2 regions of the Listeria sp. SHR_NRA_18 genome follow, and region 1 is predicted to be linked to the other one. Evidence: riboswitches for the same ligand, from Rfam matches in the RefSeq annotation. Region 1 holds a riboswitch; the other holds the start of a gene.

Region 1 (8,146 bases):
TCGAACAGCCCCAACAATGCGAGCGCTTGTCGCCGATTTATTTGGGTTATGCATTTATTTTTCTAGATATGCCCATCTAAAGCTGTATGGTGCGCCGAAAAGATGTTTTACTACGCCTTTTACGTATGGTTTTTCAAGGACGGCTGTGGCGTTTTGGTATAATGGTGCGATTGCTGCGTCGTCATCGAGTAGCACTTTTTCGGTTTGGAGCATGGCTTGCCAACGGGCTTCTGGATTCGTCGCAAGTGTTGTGGAAATATCGGTTGTCAATTTGTCGTAAGCTGGGCTTGAGTAGCTCATATTGTTGTAGTTGTTGTCTGTTTGCCAACTTGCGATGTAGGTCATTGGGTCTTTGTATGCTGGTGCCCAACGCGAAAGTTGAACCGTATAATCTTGCGCCTTATCAAGTGCTAGCCTGTTTTTGTAAGGCACTGTTTTTAAGTTGATTTTGAGCCCGTCGAGATTGGTTTGTAGCTCGCTTTGAATGAACTCGAGGGTTTTCTTCGCGAATTCTTGGTCGTCACCTACTAGTTCGAGCGTGATTTCGCTTTTACCGAGTTGTTGCTTCGCTTTCGCAAAATGTTCTTTGGCTTCTGCGACGTTATATGTGAGGTGATCGCCACTATCTTCGCGGAAGTCTTTGCCTGTTTTCGGATTTTGGGCAAAACCGTTTGGAATTTCGCCGTTAATTGGTACCGCACCATTCGCGATGACCGTGTCGGCTAGCGCTTCTTTGTTAATCGCTTTTGCAATCGCTTTTCGTAATTCTACATTCGCAACATCCGATTGTTTTTGATTGAATTTTAACCAATATACGTAGGAATCGGGTTCTGCAACGAATTCTTTATTGTCTTTGTATTGGCTCGCGTAATCGCCTGTTAATGGGGCACGGTCAACTTTTCCTGTGTTGTAGAGATTGACTGCTGAGCCTGGTTCTTTGGCTACTTGGACATCGATGCGATCTAATTTGACGTTTTTCTTATCCCAGTAGTTATCGTTTTTGATGAAACTCCAGCTTTTGCTTGTGCCCGACCAATCGGACATTGTGAATGGGCCGTTGTAAAGTAAATGATCGGAATCTTTGGCAAAGTCTTTCCCTTCTTTGCTCACGTAAGCCTCTTTTTGTGGATAGAACGGGCCGAATGTGAGTAGTGAGTTGAAGTACGGCACGGCCTGTGTCAGTTGGATTTCGATGGTTTTGTCATCCAGTGCTTTCACGCCGAGTTCTTTTGGATCTTTTTTACCGTCGATAATATCGCTTGCATTGGCAACGACATCGCGGTATAAAAAGGAATACTGGGCGCCCGATTTTGGATTGACGACTTTGCGCCAAGCGTAGATGAAGTCATCGGCTGTGAGATCTGATCCGTCTGACCATTTCGCGTTGTCGCGGATTTTGATGGTGTATATTTTTTGATCTTTACTTATTTGAGGCATGGCTTCGGCTGCTGCTGGGATGATTTGGTCCTTGGAATCAAGCGTATAAAGCCCTTCAAAAACTTGATTCATCGCGGTGAAGCTGACGCCGTCTGTTGCAAGTGATGTGTCCATGAGTGGAATTTCTGTGGATTCGATGACGCGCAAGACTTGTTTATCTGAGGCATCGCTCGCCGTGTCTTTTCCTCCTCCGCATGCTGCTAATACGAACATGCTGGCTACTAGAATCAAGCTGATAATATATCTTTTTTTCATATGTAAAACTCCCCTTTTTTGTGTGACTGTTTCTATCATACGCTATTTTGACGCGAAAATAAATACCTTTTTCTAAATTAATAGAATTATTTTATAATGTTTATCACGTTAAAGGAGATAAGCAGTTGACCTATCTCCTTTTTTGGCAGACTAGATTTGTTTTGTATCTTCGTATTCTTGTTTTATATCGACTAATAGCGCTTCGTTCGTGTAGAGTTCTAAAGCGGTTAGCGCGAGCAGTTTGGCGCCTTTGATTAAGGCCTTGTCTCCAGCAGCGGATCTTGCGGCTTCGCGGAATTCAACGGTATGCCCAACGAGGTCACTGGAACCAATTTTGATATAAGGGTGGATGGTTGGGATAACTTGGCTAATGTTTCCTGCATCTGTGGAACCAATGCCGCGACTATCGGTAATTAGCGGTTCGTCTAGTTGCTCCGCGATACGTGCGAACAGGCGATTGAACTGTTTATTAATCAGGAAATCATCGACGCCATTCTGGATATTCGTCACTTTAAACGTTGTACCAGTTTGAATCGCAGCACCTTCTGCGACTTGAATGACGCGCTTCGTGATATCATCGAGACGGCGACGTTTGTCAGCGCGCGTGAAAAAACGGGCACGGGCGTAATCTGGAACGATATTCGGCGCTTGACCACCATCCAAAATAATGCCATGAATGCGCACATCGGAGGTCACGTGTTGACGTAAAGCATTGACGCCGTTGTAAAACTGGATAAGGCCGTCCAGTGCGTTAATGCCATCTTCTGGGTTAGCCGCGGAATGGGCTGGTTTCCCGAAGAACTCAAATTCTAAAACGTCCACGGCAAGCGATGGTGTCGTTAACGCGGAGTCGCTGGATGGATGAATCATGAGCGCGGCGTCAATACCTTGGAGGAGATTATGCTTCACAAAACTTCCTTTCGCACTGCCATTTGGTCCACCCTCTTCGGCTGGCGTTCCAAGTACGACTACTTCCCCACCCGTTTCCTCGATTACTTCGGCGAGTGCGATGGCTGCGGCAACGCTCGTTGTGCCAATTATGTTGTGCCCGCATGCATGTCCAAGCCCTGGTAGCGCGTCATATTCCGCTAAAAAGGCAACTGTAGCGCCTGGCTTCTCTGCTTTTTTACGAGCGAGGAAAGCGGTTTTGTGGCCTGCTACGTCTAATTCCACGGTGAAACCAGCTTTTTCAAGGATGGTCGCCAGTTTTTCGCTTGCGTAGAATTCTTCGTTGCCGATTTCTGGGTGGTCGTGAATATCGTGACTTACTTCAATATAGAAGTCTTGATGCGCGTCAATATTTGTTTCAATGGCCTCAGACCATGTCAGTTTTGCTTGTACCATGTGCAACGCCTCCGTATTTCGAATTTATTTTTTTGACCACGTTTCTTTATACGTTTCTAGCTCATCAAGCGGGATAAATGCTGGGATGGAGCTACCTTTATATGTTTTTTCGATAAATTTCTTCATGTCATCGGAGTGGTAAATTTCCACAATTTTTTTCAAAGCTTCGCGATCTGTGTCCCCTTTTCGAACGGCAATAATGTTAATATAAGGTTTCGCCGTATCTGACTCTAGGAAAATCGAGTCTTTCAGCGGGTTCAGTTTCGCCTCAACAGCCACACCGTTATTGATTGTTGCCGCATCCACATCGTCTAGCGCGCGCGGAATTTGACCAGCTACCATTGGCTTAATATCGAGCTTTTTCGGATTTTCTTTGATTGCTTCTGGTGACCCGTTCCCATCAAAATCATCAACCAACGTGATAAGTCCCGCCTCTTGCAGCAAAAGCAAAGCACGGCCGTAGTTCGTAATATCATCAGGAACAGCGATAGTAGCGCCATTTTTAATATCCTTAATGTCTTTCACTTTGTTCGAATAAACGCCCATTGGAGCAATGACCGTCGAAGCAAGCGGTACAAGATCTAGCTTATTTTCTTTAATAAAAGAATCGAAATAGGCAACCGTTTGAAAAGCATTCGCATCCAAGTCCCCGTCAGCAAGCGCGCGGTTCGGCAAGACATAGTCACTAAATTCTTTCAATTCGATATTAATACCATCCTTCTCAGCAATCCGCTTAATTTCAGGCCAAGTCCGATCCCCAGCACTCACACCAATCACCAAATTCTTCTCGTCTCCCTGCGCCTTCTCATCTGAACCACCACAAGCCGTAGCAACAACAGCCAACAATACCAACGTCAAAACTAAAACCAACTTCTTCATCCAAAAAACTCCCCTATTATTTATTATTTTATCTTTTCTTAAAATCATGTTTAAGTGTCCTTCACGATTGAACCTCCAAACGGAGGTGGCGCCGAGAAATGCCTAGATTCTAGGCAAAGCCGAGCAACGGAGTGGAGCGTACGATTTGTACGAGAACCCCGTAGCACAGGTTTTAACGACGAAGATGAGCGTTTCTCGGCGTCGCCGGCGCCTAACGGCGGCGGATTTTGCGAGAAATGAAGTTCCCCAGCGACTGGACACTTTGGACAATAACGACCAAAATAATAACTGTAACGAGCATCGTGATATTATCATAACGCTGGTACCCATACGTAATCGCCAAGTTTCCAATCCCTCCTGCACCAACAACTCCTGCCATTGCGGTAGCACCAACGAGACCAATCGTCGCGGTAGTTAGTGTCAGAATCAATGAGCTAAGACCCTCTGGCAACATAAATCGCCATATAATTTGCCACGCGTTCGCGCCCATCGCCTGAGCTGCCTCGATAATGCCTTGATCCACCTCTAAAAGCGAGTTTTCAACAAGTCTTGCAATGTAAGGTCCTGCGTAGAAAACAAGTGGAACAATCGCGGCTTTCACGCCAATGCTCGAATCGACGATGAAACGCGTCACAGGAATCAATGCGACTAGCAAAATAATAAATGGCACCGAACGCAAAATGTTGATAATTGGGTTTAAAATATTGAAAATCATTGTATTTTGCAAAATGTGACCTTTTCGCGTTACGACGAGTAAGACACCGAGTGGTATCCCTATAAGGCAAGCAAATAAGAGTGACCATGTAACCATGTATAGGGTTTCAATAAATGCCATGCTTAGCTGTTCAGATGTGACTTCCATGCGCTCCCACCTCCTCTAATTTGACATTTTGCGTTGTTGCGTAAGCGAAGGCTTTTGCGATTTCTTCTGGCTCACCTGTGACTTCCACGATCATGTAGCCAAACGCAATCGCCTGAATTTCAGAGATATTCCCACTTAGGACGCTGACATTGACATCAAATTGTTTGGCAATATTCGAAAGTAGCGGATTTCCTGATGATTCTCCCACAAATGTGAATTTCCAAACGGTTGCGTCGTGATTTTGAATCAGCTTCAGTGCGCTGGCTGGAATATCGTCATTGATTACCGTCTTGACGAAGTTTTTCGCGGTTTGGCTTTGCGGATTTGAGAAGATATCGAATACTTTGCCTTCTTCGATAACTTTACCGCCTTCCATCACCGCTACTCGATTGCAGATTTCGCGTATCACAGACATTTCGTGGGTGATGAGCAGAATCGTAATATTGTATTCTTTGTTGATTTTTTGTAACAGTTCGAGAATCGCGCCTGTTGTCTCTGGATCTAATGCGCTCGTTGCCTCATCGCATAGGAGCACCTCTGGATTTGTTGCGAGTGCACGTGCAATCCCGATACGCTGCTTTTGGCCGCCGGATAATTGGTCGGGATAATTCTTTGCTTTATCTGCTAAGCCAACAAAGTCCAACAATTCCAGCACTCGCTTTTCGCGTTCTTTTCGGTTTGTATGTATTAAAGCTAGCGGTATCGCGATGTTATCGAAGACCGTTTTGGAATTCAATAAGTTAAAATGTTGAAAAATCATGCCAATCTTTTTTCGTTCTGCGCGAAGTTCTTTGGATTTTAATGTTGTTAAATCGGTTCCTGCCACAGCCATGGAGCCTTTTGTGGGCCGCTCCAGTAGGTTTACCGTGCGAATCAAGGTACTTTTTCCTGCACCACTAAAGCCCACTACGCCGAATATGTCGCCTTTTTCGATGGTTAAGCTAACGCCGTCTAACGCGGTAATTTCTTTGCCTCCGCTTTTGAATGTTTTCGTTACATTTTTGAATTCGATCATCCTATCACTCCCTTAATTGCCTTACCCACAAAAAAATCTCCCCTTAAGTTAATAAGAGGAGATTCTAGTCCAAACATCTATGTACCGAATAATTATACAGTCATATGAATGCAGTCTTTGTCGTCTCACCTTATCTACCAAGCAAATGGAATGCTTGTTGGAATTGGCACAGTATCAATACATGATCTGTTGCCGAGGTTTCGTAGGGCCAAATCCCTCCACCTCTCTGGATAAAATGTGTAAGTCGTTATTTATTTTTTATAACTATATCGTGTATTTCGGATACTGTCAACCACTTTTGGAAAAGTTCTTTGTTTATTAATCGTTTTTTCTGCGCAATTGTTCGAGTTTCGCTGCGATGCGTGCTTTGTTTTCCGCTGTTGTTTGGGCGTCTAGTGTGATTCTCGTGCCATCGATTAGAACCGAACTGCCTTCGTGAATATTTTTTGGCAGTTTGGTTTGTGGGATTGTCCATATTTGCTCATCTGGTTCGAGTAGAAAAACCGCTTTTCCATCCTCGATACGGTCTAAAATCGCTTTTTTGCTCATGGTACACCTACTTTACGGTTGCTTTGCCTTGTTCTTTGATTTGTCGAACAATGCCGTCGCCTATTCCGTTTATTTTTTTCAATTCGTCAATTGATTTATATGGTCGTTCGGCGATAATTTTGTCTGCTAAAACGGGGCCAATGCTCGGTAGATATTGCAGTTCTTCTGCGGTTGCTGTGTTAATATTAATTGTATTTGGCATCGGAACCGCCTCGCCTGGTTCTTCTGTTGTTTGTTTGCCAGTGCTATTTCCAGGTTCCGGTGTGCCGGATTTTTCTGTCGCGACGTGGATTTGTTTGCCATCCGTCTCGATTGTTACCGTTCCTTCGACATCCGTTCCATACGTTTTGATATCGCGATCCTTGAGCCACTGAATGACTTCGCGGTGCGGGTGCCCGTAGGAATTTCCTTTTTCAGCAGAATACACGGCGACTTCCGGTTTGACTGCATCTAAAAAGTACGGCTGATTCGATGTTGACGAACCGTGGTGTCCCAAATCGAGAATCTGGGCGTTTAAATCTAGGCCGCTGTCGACCATTTCTCGTTCGCGTGACTTTTCTGCGTCTCCTGTAAAAATAGCCGCAATATCTTTGTATGTTAGACGAATCGCGATGGAATCGTTGTTAGCGTTATCCGATAATTTATCCGGACTCAGCACCTGAATCCCAAACGGTCCGAATGTAGCTTTTTCACCGCGTCTTGGCTCCTTATATTTCGCGTCCGAAGCCAGAGCGGCATCAATCACGCGCTCATAAATCGAGCTATTGAACACGAGTCCATCCATCCAAATTTCTTTCGGCTTATACTGTTTGATGACTTTATCCGCGTTGCCAATATGATCTGAGTGCGGATGTGTTAAAAGCAACAAATCAATTTTTTCGATATTCGCTTTTTCTAGATATGTCAAAATCCGATTATCGTCATGGCGGCCAGTATCAATCAGAATCGTTGTGCCATCATCGGCTTGAATAAGCGTGCTGTCCCCCTGCCCGACGTCAAAAAAAGTGAATTTCGCGCCGTCTAACGTATTTTCGGTAACACTGGATGTTTGTGTATTATTTGAGCATCCACCAATAAGCATGACTAAAATAATCCCCATGATGCTCCATTTTGCTAATTTCTTCAAAATCTCAACTCCCTAATTCTCTTCCCCTTAGAATAGCAGAATCGCTTCTTGGAGTAAAGAGTTGCCGGAAAAGTTGGGAGATTTACACCAAATAAAACGAGCCCTATAAAGGACTCGCCAAAATTTCGAAAAACCACTTCACATGATTTCCTACCAAACCTCAGCGGATCGACAAATGCTTAGTTTCTAGGCAAAAGCACTGTTCCAGTGCGGAGCGTACTAAAGTACGTGAGCGCTGAAACAGTGCTTTTAACGACGAAAATGAGCGTTTGTCGATCCGCTGAGAGATTTATTTTACTTTCTCAAAAAATTTGAAGGTTACTTCTTCGCTTTTTGGATTGTAATCAATGATCCAGTCATGATCTTTAAAGTACCAGTAATCATGATCTTCTACGTAGAATAAAATATCGCCGATTTTGTGTTGCAATGCCATTTCCGTGGGTTTTTCAGATACTAATCCGATTGAAAAACCAGGATGTAGGGAACTGTTGGAGCCACCATATTTTGCGAATAATCTAATTCCATTTCCATCGGCCGTGTTAAACTCATTTCTAAACCAGTGTTGTGCTTGATCGCTTACTTCGATTTGCATTGTCATCACTCCTCGTATAATAAGTTTATAGCTTCTTAATTGTTCTTTGAAAATTTCATATAACAGCCTGTCGGCTTGTAAATGGTT
Region 2 (8,146 bases), 830 kb from region 1:
ATCGCCAACTTTACTCGGATCTCCCGTCACGGCCAGCACATCCTGAATCCCCAACTTATGAAAACCCATGATATGCGAATGCATCCCAATCAAATTATGATCCCGCGTCGTCAAATGAATGAGCGGCCGAATATCATACTCCTGCTTCAAAATCGCAGCAAGCGCCATGTTACTAATCCGCGGTGTCGCCAGCGAATTATCCGAAATCGTGATCGCATCCACACCCGCAGCATCGAGCTTCTGCGCCCCTTCAAAAAATTTCGCTGTATCAAATGTCCGTGGCGGGTCAAGCTCCACCAACACCGTATACTGCTCCTTCACCTTATCCGTAAGCCTCACACCCGCGTCTTCCGCTGCATCCAACTCCGCCAATTCCAAAATCGGATGAACCACTTTTGACGTCACCGGTTTCAGCGATTTCAAACCTCTTCGCAATGCCCGAATATGATCCGGCGTCGTGCCACAACAACCACCGATCAAACGCACACCTTCCTGCCTGAAAATCTCGCCATACTGCTCAAAATAATCCGTTTCCGTCTGATAAACGACTTTTCCCTCATCCATCTGCGGTAAACTAGCATTCGGATATGCCGCCAGGTAAGCATTTTCGAGCAACGGCACACTCTCAAGCGCTTTGGACATATGATAGGGACCTAGTCGACAATTCGCGCCAACGACATCCGCTCCCAAATCCGCCAATTCCTGTAACGCCGATGCCAACGTTTGCCCACTTTGCAAAAGTCCTGGTTCATGCATCGAAACATTCGCGACAATCGGCAAGTCCGTCGTTTCCCGCGTAATTTTTAACACCGTTTTCAGTTCGTCAAGATCATAATACGTCTCCAGCAAAATCGCATCCACGCCCTCAAGCAACAGACAGTACAATTGCTCCCGGAAACTACGCTTAATCTCCTCCAAACTCGGCGCCGCAATTCGGGCATCATTCGCCCCGTTAATCCCGCCAATCGTGCCAAAAATATACACACCAGTTCCCCGCGCCGCCTCTTTCGCATGCCGCACCGCCGCCTGATTAATTTTTTTAATATCATCTTGTAAACCGTAACGCGACAACTTAATATAGTTCGCGCTGTAGGTATTTGTTTGAATAATATCCGCTCCAGCCTCGATATAAGCCCGATGGATCGCAACAATATCATCTGGATGCGATAAATTCAACTCCTCAAAGGAACGGTCAACCCCATAAGAATAAAGCAGCGTACCCATTGCACCATCAGCAATTAAAACTTTTTCACTTAAATCGCGGCGTAAATTCATCAACGAGCACTCCTTTCCACTGTATAGGTAAGCGCTTGTTCGAAGTCTTTGATCACATCCGCGATATCCTCAAGCCCCGCCGAAAAGCGTAATAATCCTGGCGTAATGCCGAGTTTCAACCGTTCTTCTTCTGGAATCGCCGCATGAGACATCCTCGCCGGGTACGACAAAATACTCTCCACTGCGCCAAGACTCACCGAAAACACCGGCAATTTCGCATGATTCACAAACTGGCGCGCCGCCTCCTCGCTACCGAGATCAAACGACAACACCGCGCCCGCCGAATCCGCCTGTCTCTGCTGAATATCATAATCCGGATGACTCGCAAGCCCAGGATAAAAAACCGCCTTCACCCGATCATCCGCTTGCAAAAATTCCGCCAGTTTTTGCGCTGACGCCGTGCCCACACTCATCCGCACAGCAAGCGTCTTGAGGCCACGCAACAACAACCAGCAATCCTGAACGCCGAGCACGCCACCCGTCGAATTTTGCATGAAATAAACCTGTTTCGCGAGCTCCTCATTATTCGTCACCACAAGCCCCGCCAAAATATCGCTATGGCCCCCGATAAATTTCGTCGCACTATGCACCACCATATCCGCGCCCAAATCAAGCGGTCGTTGCAAAGCCGGCGTCAAAAACGTATTATCCACAAACGTATAACAATCATGTTCCTTCGCAAGTCGCGCCACCGCCGCAATATCCGTCACGCGCATCAATGGGTTCGAAGGCGTCTCCACATAAACCAACTTCGTATTCTCCTGAAAAGCCGCCGCAACAGCATCCAAATCACCCATATCCACAAACGTATGCGTAATCCCAAACCGTGGCAAAACCTGCTCCGTCAACCGAAACGTACCGCCATACACATCCCCAGAAATAATAAAATGATCGCCCTGCGACAACGTCAAAAGTGCCGCTGAAATCGCAGCCATCCCAGTCGCAAACGCAAAACCATGCGTCCCATTTTCCAACTTAGCAATCGCTTCCTCCACAGCCTGACGCGTCGGATTCCCCGATCTCGCATAATCGAACTCATGATAATTATCAAAATCCGGCTGATGGAACGTCGATGACAAATGAAGCGGTGTGTTCAGAGCACCAGTCGCCTCATCAATCCCAAGACTCGCATGCACAACCTTCGTATTAAAAGAAAACCCCTCACTCATGCACGCTCACCCCTTCTTTTAAAACAGCCGCAAAAGCCTGATCCAAATCAGCAATTAAGTCATCACTATTTTCAATCCCAACCGAAATCCGTAAAAGCTCATCCGTCAGCCCATAAGATTCCCGAAGTTCGCGCGGCACATCCGCATGCGTCTGCGTCACTGGATACGTGATCAAACTCTCTACGCCACCCAAACTCTCCGCAAACGTAAACAACTCCAAGCTACGCAATAACGGCGAAACAAGCGTAGCATCCTTAATCAAGAAACTCACCATGCCGCCCTTTCCAGGATACAGCACCTTCGTCACAGCCTCGTGACCCTCCAAAAACGCCGCCACTTTCCGCGCATTTTTCTGATGTTGCTCCACCCGCAAAACAAGCGTCTTCAACCCACGCATCAATAACCAACTGTCAAATGGCGAAAGTACCGCACCAATCGAATTATGGAAATCGCGCAACTGCACAGCCAACGCCTCATCTTTCACAATCACCGCACCCGCAAGCACATCATTATGCCCACCAAGATACTTCGTCGCACTATGAAAAACGATATCCGCACCCAAATCCAGCGGCTGCTGCAAAATCGGCGTCAAAAACGTATTATCCACAATCACCAGCAAATCATGCTTCTTAGCAAAAGCCACAACGGCCGCAAGATCCGTTTCCACCATCAAAGGATTCGTCGGCGTTTCAATAAACACAGCCTTCGTCGCCGGTGTCAACAAACCTTCCAAATCAGCCAAATCCGTCGACTCCCAATAAGAAAAATCAATGTTATACTTTTTCGCAATCAATTCAAAATAACGATATGTACCACCATATAAATCCCGTGAAGAAATAATATGATCGCCACTCGCAAACAACGTAAAAATAAGCTGAATCGCACTCATACCCGAACTCGTCGCAAAACCAGCCGTTCCATTTTCAAGTGTCGCGAGTGACTCCTCCAAAACCTCACGCGTCGGATTTCCCGTTCTCGTATAATCATACCCTGTCGAAACACCCAGATCTTCATGACGGTATGCAGTCGACAAATATATCGGCATGTTCACAGCACCAGTCGCTCCACTTTTTCGATTTCCAATTTGCGCTACAATTGTTTCTTTCTTTAACTTTGTCATTCCAATCCCCTCCATCAATTTAAAAAGCGCCAGGAGTAGCAACATGATGCCGTTCCTAGCGCCTAATTTCCTATTATTTTATCACTTTATACGCTTCACGAATTTCCTTCGTCGCATTGACCATATCTCGAAGCGCCTCAACCGTTTCCTTCTCTTTACGCGTTTTCAAACCACAGTCCGGATTCACCCAGAACTGACGCGCATCAATTACTTTTAAAGCTCGACGAATGTTCTCTTGAATCTCACCCGTCGTCGGAACACGCGGGCTATGAATATCATATACACCCAGACCAATCTCTTTATCGTAACCAACCTTCTCAAACGTTTCGATAATTTCACCGTGGCTACGAGACGTCTCAATCGAGATAACATCCGCATCTAGCGCACTAATCGTATCGATAATATCCTCAAACTCGGCATAACACATATGCGTATGAATTTGCGTATCATTCTTAACCGAAGTCGTCGTTAACTTGAACGAATAAACCGCATCATCCAAGTACTTCTGCCATCTTGAACGCTTCAGCGGCAATCCTTCACGCAGCGCTGGCTCATCGACTTGAATCACACGAATTCCAGCCTCCTCAAGCGCCTCCACCTCTTTACGCAGCGCCAAACCAACTTGATTCGCAACCACATAATCCGGCACATCATCACGCACAAACGACCAGTTGATAATCGTCACCGGCGCCGTCAACATCCCCTTCACAGGACGATCCGTTAGCGATTGTGCATAAACGCTTTCCTTCACCGTAATAGCTTCCGTAAACGCCACATCCCCGTATACCAATGGCGGACGCACCGCGCGCGACCCATAAGACTGCACCCAACCAAATTTCGTCGCTTGGAAACCATCCAACTTCTGACCAAAATACTCCACCATATCCGTTCTTTCAAACTCACCGTGCACCAGCACATCCAAGTCCAAATCCTCTTGAATCCGAATCCAGCGTTCCGTCTCCGTCTCAATAAATTTCTCATATTCCGCGTCCGTAATCACTTTCTTCAACCAATCCGAACGTTTTTTCCGAACCTCAGGCGACTGCGGAAAACTACCGATCGTCGTCGTTGGCAATAACGGCAACTGCAACCACTCATGTTGCAACTTAATCCGCTCCGCAAACGGTAAATCACGCTTCACCTCCACGTTCTCTAAATTACGAATCGCTTCCTGCACCTCCGCATTATTCCGGTGATGCGAACCATTAATCGCACCCAGCGCCGCCCTCGCATCCGTAAATTCCGCCGTCACATCTTCCCCATTCAATGCCTCCGTCAGCGCCACTAACTCCACCAACTTCTCATCCGCGAATGACAACCCACCAAGCAACACCCCATCCAAATCAGGCTCACTCGCTTTCGTCACCGGCACATGCAGTAATGAACTCGACGGCTGCACAATTAACCGCTCTTTCGGCACCACTTTTGCAATCCGCTCAAGAAGTCCTAATTTCGCATCCAAATCCGCACGCCATACATTACGACCATCAATCACTCCAGCCGCCAAAATTTTATCCTCCGGGAATCCAAATTTTTCAAGCGCTTCGATCGACTCACCATGATCATGCACAAAATCCACACCAATCGCATCCACCGGCAGTTTCACAACCTCTTCAAAATAATCAAGACTTTCGAAATAGGTTTGCAATTCAATCTTCAAATTAGGTGCAATGTTCTTAAATAAAGCATAGACCTCTTCAAACAACACCAACTCTTCCTTATCAAAACTAGTCGCTAAGTAAGGCTCATCAATCTGCACCCATTTCACACCAGCATTTTGCAACTCCTTCAAAATTTGACCATAAAGCGGAATCAGCTGATCCAACAACCCTTTAAAATCATCATTCCCCTTCGCCAATTTCAAATACGTAATCGGTCCAACAAGCACTGGCTTCCCATCAATACCAAGCTCTTTTTTAGCTTCCTCGTAATAAAACAACGCCCGATTCTCCGTCAACTGCGGCTTCGCATCCACAAGCTCCGGCACAATATAATGATAATTCGTATTAAACCACTTCGTCATCTCCGAAGCAACCGCCCCATCATTCCCACGCGCAACCTCGAAATATGTATCAAGATCCACTTTCCCAGCCTCATAATTAAATCGTTTCGGCACAATCCCAAAAGTAATACTCGTATCTAAAATGTGATCATAAAAAGAAAAGTCCCCAACTGGAATCAAATCAATCCCTTTGTCCTGCTGTTTCTTCAAAGCTTGTAAACGCAATTCTTTAGTTTCAGAAAGTAATTGCTCTTCAGAAATCTTATGGTTCCAATAATTCTCAAGTGCCTTCTTCCACTCCCGTTTCTCACCTAAACGCGGATACCCTAAATTTGAACTTTGAACTTTCGCCATTTCACATCACCATTCCCTCATTATTTTTTTCATATAAAAAGCCTCCCCAGCAAAGAACCAGAGAGGCTACGAATATCCGAATTTTACAGACACGCATTCACTCTCTTATCTTTCGAAGCATCATACTTCGCAGGATTTAGCACCTTTTCAAAAACTGAAAGGTTGCCGGGTTTCACAGGGCCAGTCCCTCTACCACTCACAATAAGAGTTATTATATGAAATTAATTACATCCAGTTCCGATGTATTGAACTTATATTACCATCCCACGAAATTCCTGTCAACTAAAAAATCACGGCATTGTCAAACTTTTTCGAGCATTCCCGAAAAACAACGCTAAAAACGCTACAACCAGAAGCCCTGTAATCACAAAATAAAACACATCATTACCAAACAAACCAATCATAATTCCCGTCGCAGAAGGCCCAATAATACTCCCCAAACTAAAGCTCATCCCGACTAAAATATTCCCCGCAGGCAAAAGCTCCAGTGGCGTCAAATCCGTCATATAAGACAATCCAAGCGAATACATCGACCCCAGAAAAATCCCCAGAACAAAAAACATCCCAATCAATACAATACTATTAGAAACAAAAGCCGTCACAAAAAACAAAACAGCCCCCACCCCCACAAAAATAGGCAAAACCTTTGCCCTACCAATCCTATCACTCAAAATCCCAATCGGAACTTGGAATAAAATCGTCCCAACAGAAAAGGAAGAAATAATCGTCACAACCATCGCCTGCGGAATCCCATCCCGAAGCCCCACAATCGGAAAAGTAGCATTAAGCGCCGTCTCCAATATGCCATAAACAAAAGGCGGAATCATCGAAATCCAAGCAAGCCTAAATACGTCCGAAAATCGCTTTATACTTCCAAAAAACGAAATTTCGCGTATAACTGCCTTCTCAGCAACAAACTCATTCCTAAGAAACCACACAAGCCCCCAAGCAATAATCACCATAATCCCCGATATAAAGAACGGCAAGTTCACATTAATCTCCATTAAATTCACGAGTTGTGGTCCAACAGCAAACCCCAACGAAAAAAACAGACCATAGATAGCCATATTACGTCCACGCTTAGAAGGATGACTCATAGCACCAATCCAAGTCTGCGAAGAAAAGTGCAACATATGATCCCCCACACCAATCAGCAGTCGCAAAATAAACCAAAAATATAAATTAAACCACAGTGGAAATAGTAATAAAGCAACCGCTACAATCCCACCACCAACAATAATAATAGGTTTGTATCCAAATCGGTGTAATGGCGCCTCAATAAATGGCGATACTAATAAGACCCCTATATATATCCCAGTAGCATGGAGCCCATTCAATCCCGAAGAAATCCCATTTCCCTCAAATATAATCGAAATCAAAGGCAACAATAAGCCTTGAGATAAACCAGATATAGCAACAACCACTGTCAAAATCCAAAATTTAAATCTATTGCTTTTCATACCTATCCTCCTATGCATTTTTTGCATTAAAAAGAACAATGCCATAAATGACATTGTTCTTATAATCAGCGATGACCCGTACGGGATTCGAACCCGTGTTACCGCCGTGAAAGGGCGGTGTCTTAACCGCTTGACCAACGGGCCTAAATATTAATTCTAGTTTCGCATCTTTTATACTGGCGGAGAAGGAGGGATTTGAACCCTCGCGCCGCGTTAACGACCTATACCCTTAGCAGGGGCACCTCTTCAGCCACTTGAGTACTTCCCCAATATAAACAATTACAAGCTCCACAGGCAAGACTCGAACTTGCGACCGATCGGTTAACAGCCGATTGCTCTACCAACTGAGCTACTGTGGAATAATATGGTGGGCCTAAATGGACTCGAACCATCGACCTCACGCTTATCAGGCGTGCGCTCTAACCAGCTGAGCTATAGGCCCACAATAAAAAAATAAAGAGCGGGTGATGGGAATCGAACCCACGACAACAGCTTGGAAGGCTGTAGTTTTACCACTAAACTACACCCGCATTATCCAAAATTTCATAAAGGCGGCTAGTGGGAATCGAACCCACGCATGCCTGAACCACAATCAGGTGCGTTAACCACTTCGCCATAGCCGCCGCTATCGCTAAATATGGTGCCGGCTGCAAGAGTCGAACTCGCGACCTACTGATTACAAATCAGTTGCTCTACCAACTGAGCTAAGCCGGCTTAAGATACAAACAACTATAAAGGTGGCTTGGGACAGAATCGAACTGCCGAC

Evidence for each region. A riboswitch is a leader RNA that binds a small molecule or an ion and turns the genes downstream of it on or off. The one in region 1 is predicted to bind S-adenosylmethionine.
Region 2: another riboswitch for S-adenosylmethionine. It lies ahead of metE (5-methyltetrahydropteroyltriglutamate--homocysteine S-methyltransferase); the one in region 1 lies ahead of DUK53_RS04175 (methionine ABC transporter ATP-binding protein).

Annotation. Positions count from the first base shown of each region.
Region 1 is NZ_QPKR01000001.1:830,182-838,327, forward strand. It holds gene DUK53_RS04155 (peptide ABC transporter substrate-binding protein) at 55-1,692, opposite strand; gene DUK53_RS04160 (M20 family metallopeptidase) at 1,843-3,036, opposite strand; gene DUK53_RS04165 (MetQ/NlpA family ABC transporter substrate-binding protein) at 3,061-3,915, opposite strand; gene DUK53_RS04170 (methionine ABC transporter permease) at 4,127-4,777, opposite strand; gene DUK53_RS04175 (methionine ABC transporter ATP-binding protein) at 4,761-5,792, opposite strand; SAM riboswitch class I at 5,920-6,029, opposite strand; gene DUK53_RS04180 (DUF3006 domain-containing protein) at 6,111-6,341, opposite strand; gene DUK53_RS04185 (MBL fold metallo-hydrolase) at 6,349-7,440, opposite strand; gene DUK53_RS04190 (HesB/YadR/YfhF family protein) at 7,757-8,059, opposite strand.
Region 2 is NZ_QPKR01000001.1:1,526-9,671, reverse strand. It holds gene DUK53_RS00140 (bifunctional homocysteine S-methyltransferase/methylenetetrahydrofolate reductase) at 1-1,275, opposite strand, end outside; gene metC (cystathionine beta-lyase) at 1,275-2,444, opposite strand; gene DUK53_RS00130 (aminotransferase class I/II-fold pyridoxal phosphate-dependent enzyme) at 2,437-3,564, opposite strand; gene metE (5-methyltetrahydropteroyltriglutamate--homocysteine S-methyltransferase) at 3,638-5,920, opposite strand; SAM riboswitch class I at 6,023-6,128, opposite strand; gene DUK53_RS00120 (MFS transporter) at 6,211-7,380, opposite strand; tRNA gene DUK53_RS00115 (tRNA-Glu) at 7,453-7,524, opposite strand; tRNA gene DUK53_RS00110 (tRNA-Ser) at 7,558-7,648, opposite strand; tRNA gene DUK53_RS00105 (tRNA-Asn) at 7,667-7,739, opposite strand; tRNA gene DUK53_RS00100 (tRNA-Ile) at 7,746-7,822, opposite strand; tRNA gene DUK53_RS00095 (tRNA-Gly) at 7,840-7,910, opposite strand; tRNA gene DUK53_RS00090 (tRNA-His) at 7,931-8,003, opposite strand; tRNA gene DUK53_RS00085 (tRNA-Thr) at 8,019-8,094, opposite strand; tRNA gene DUK53_RS00080 (tRNA-Phe) at 8,119-8,146, opposite strand, start outside.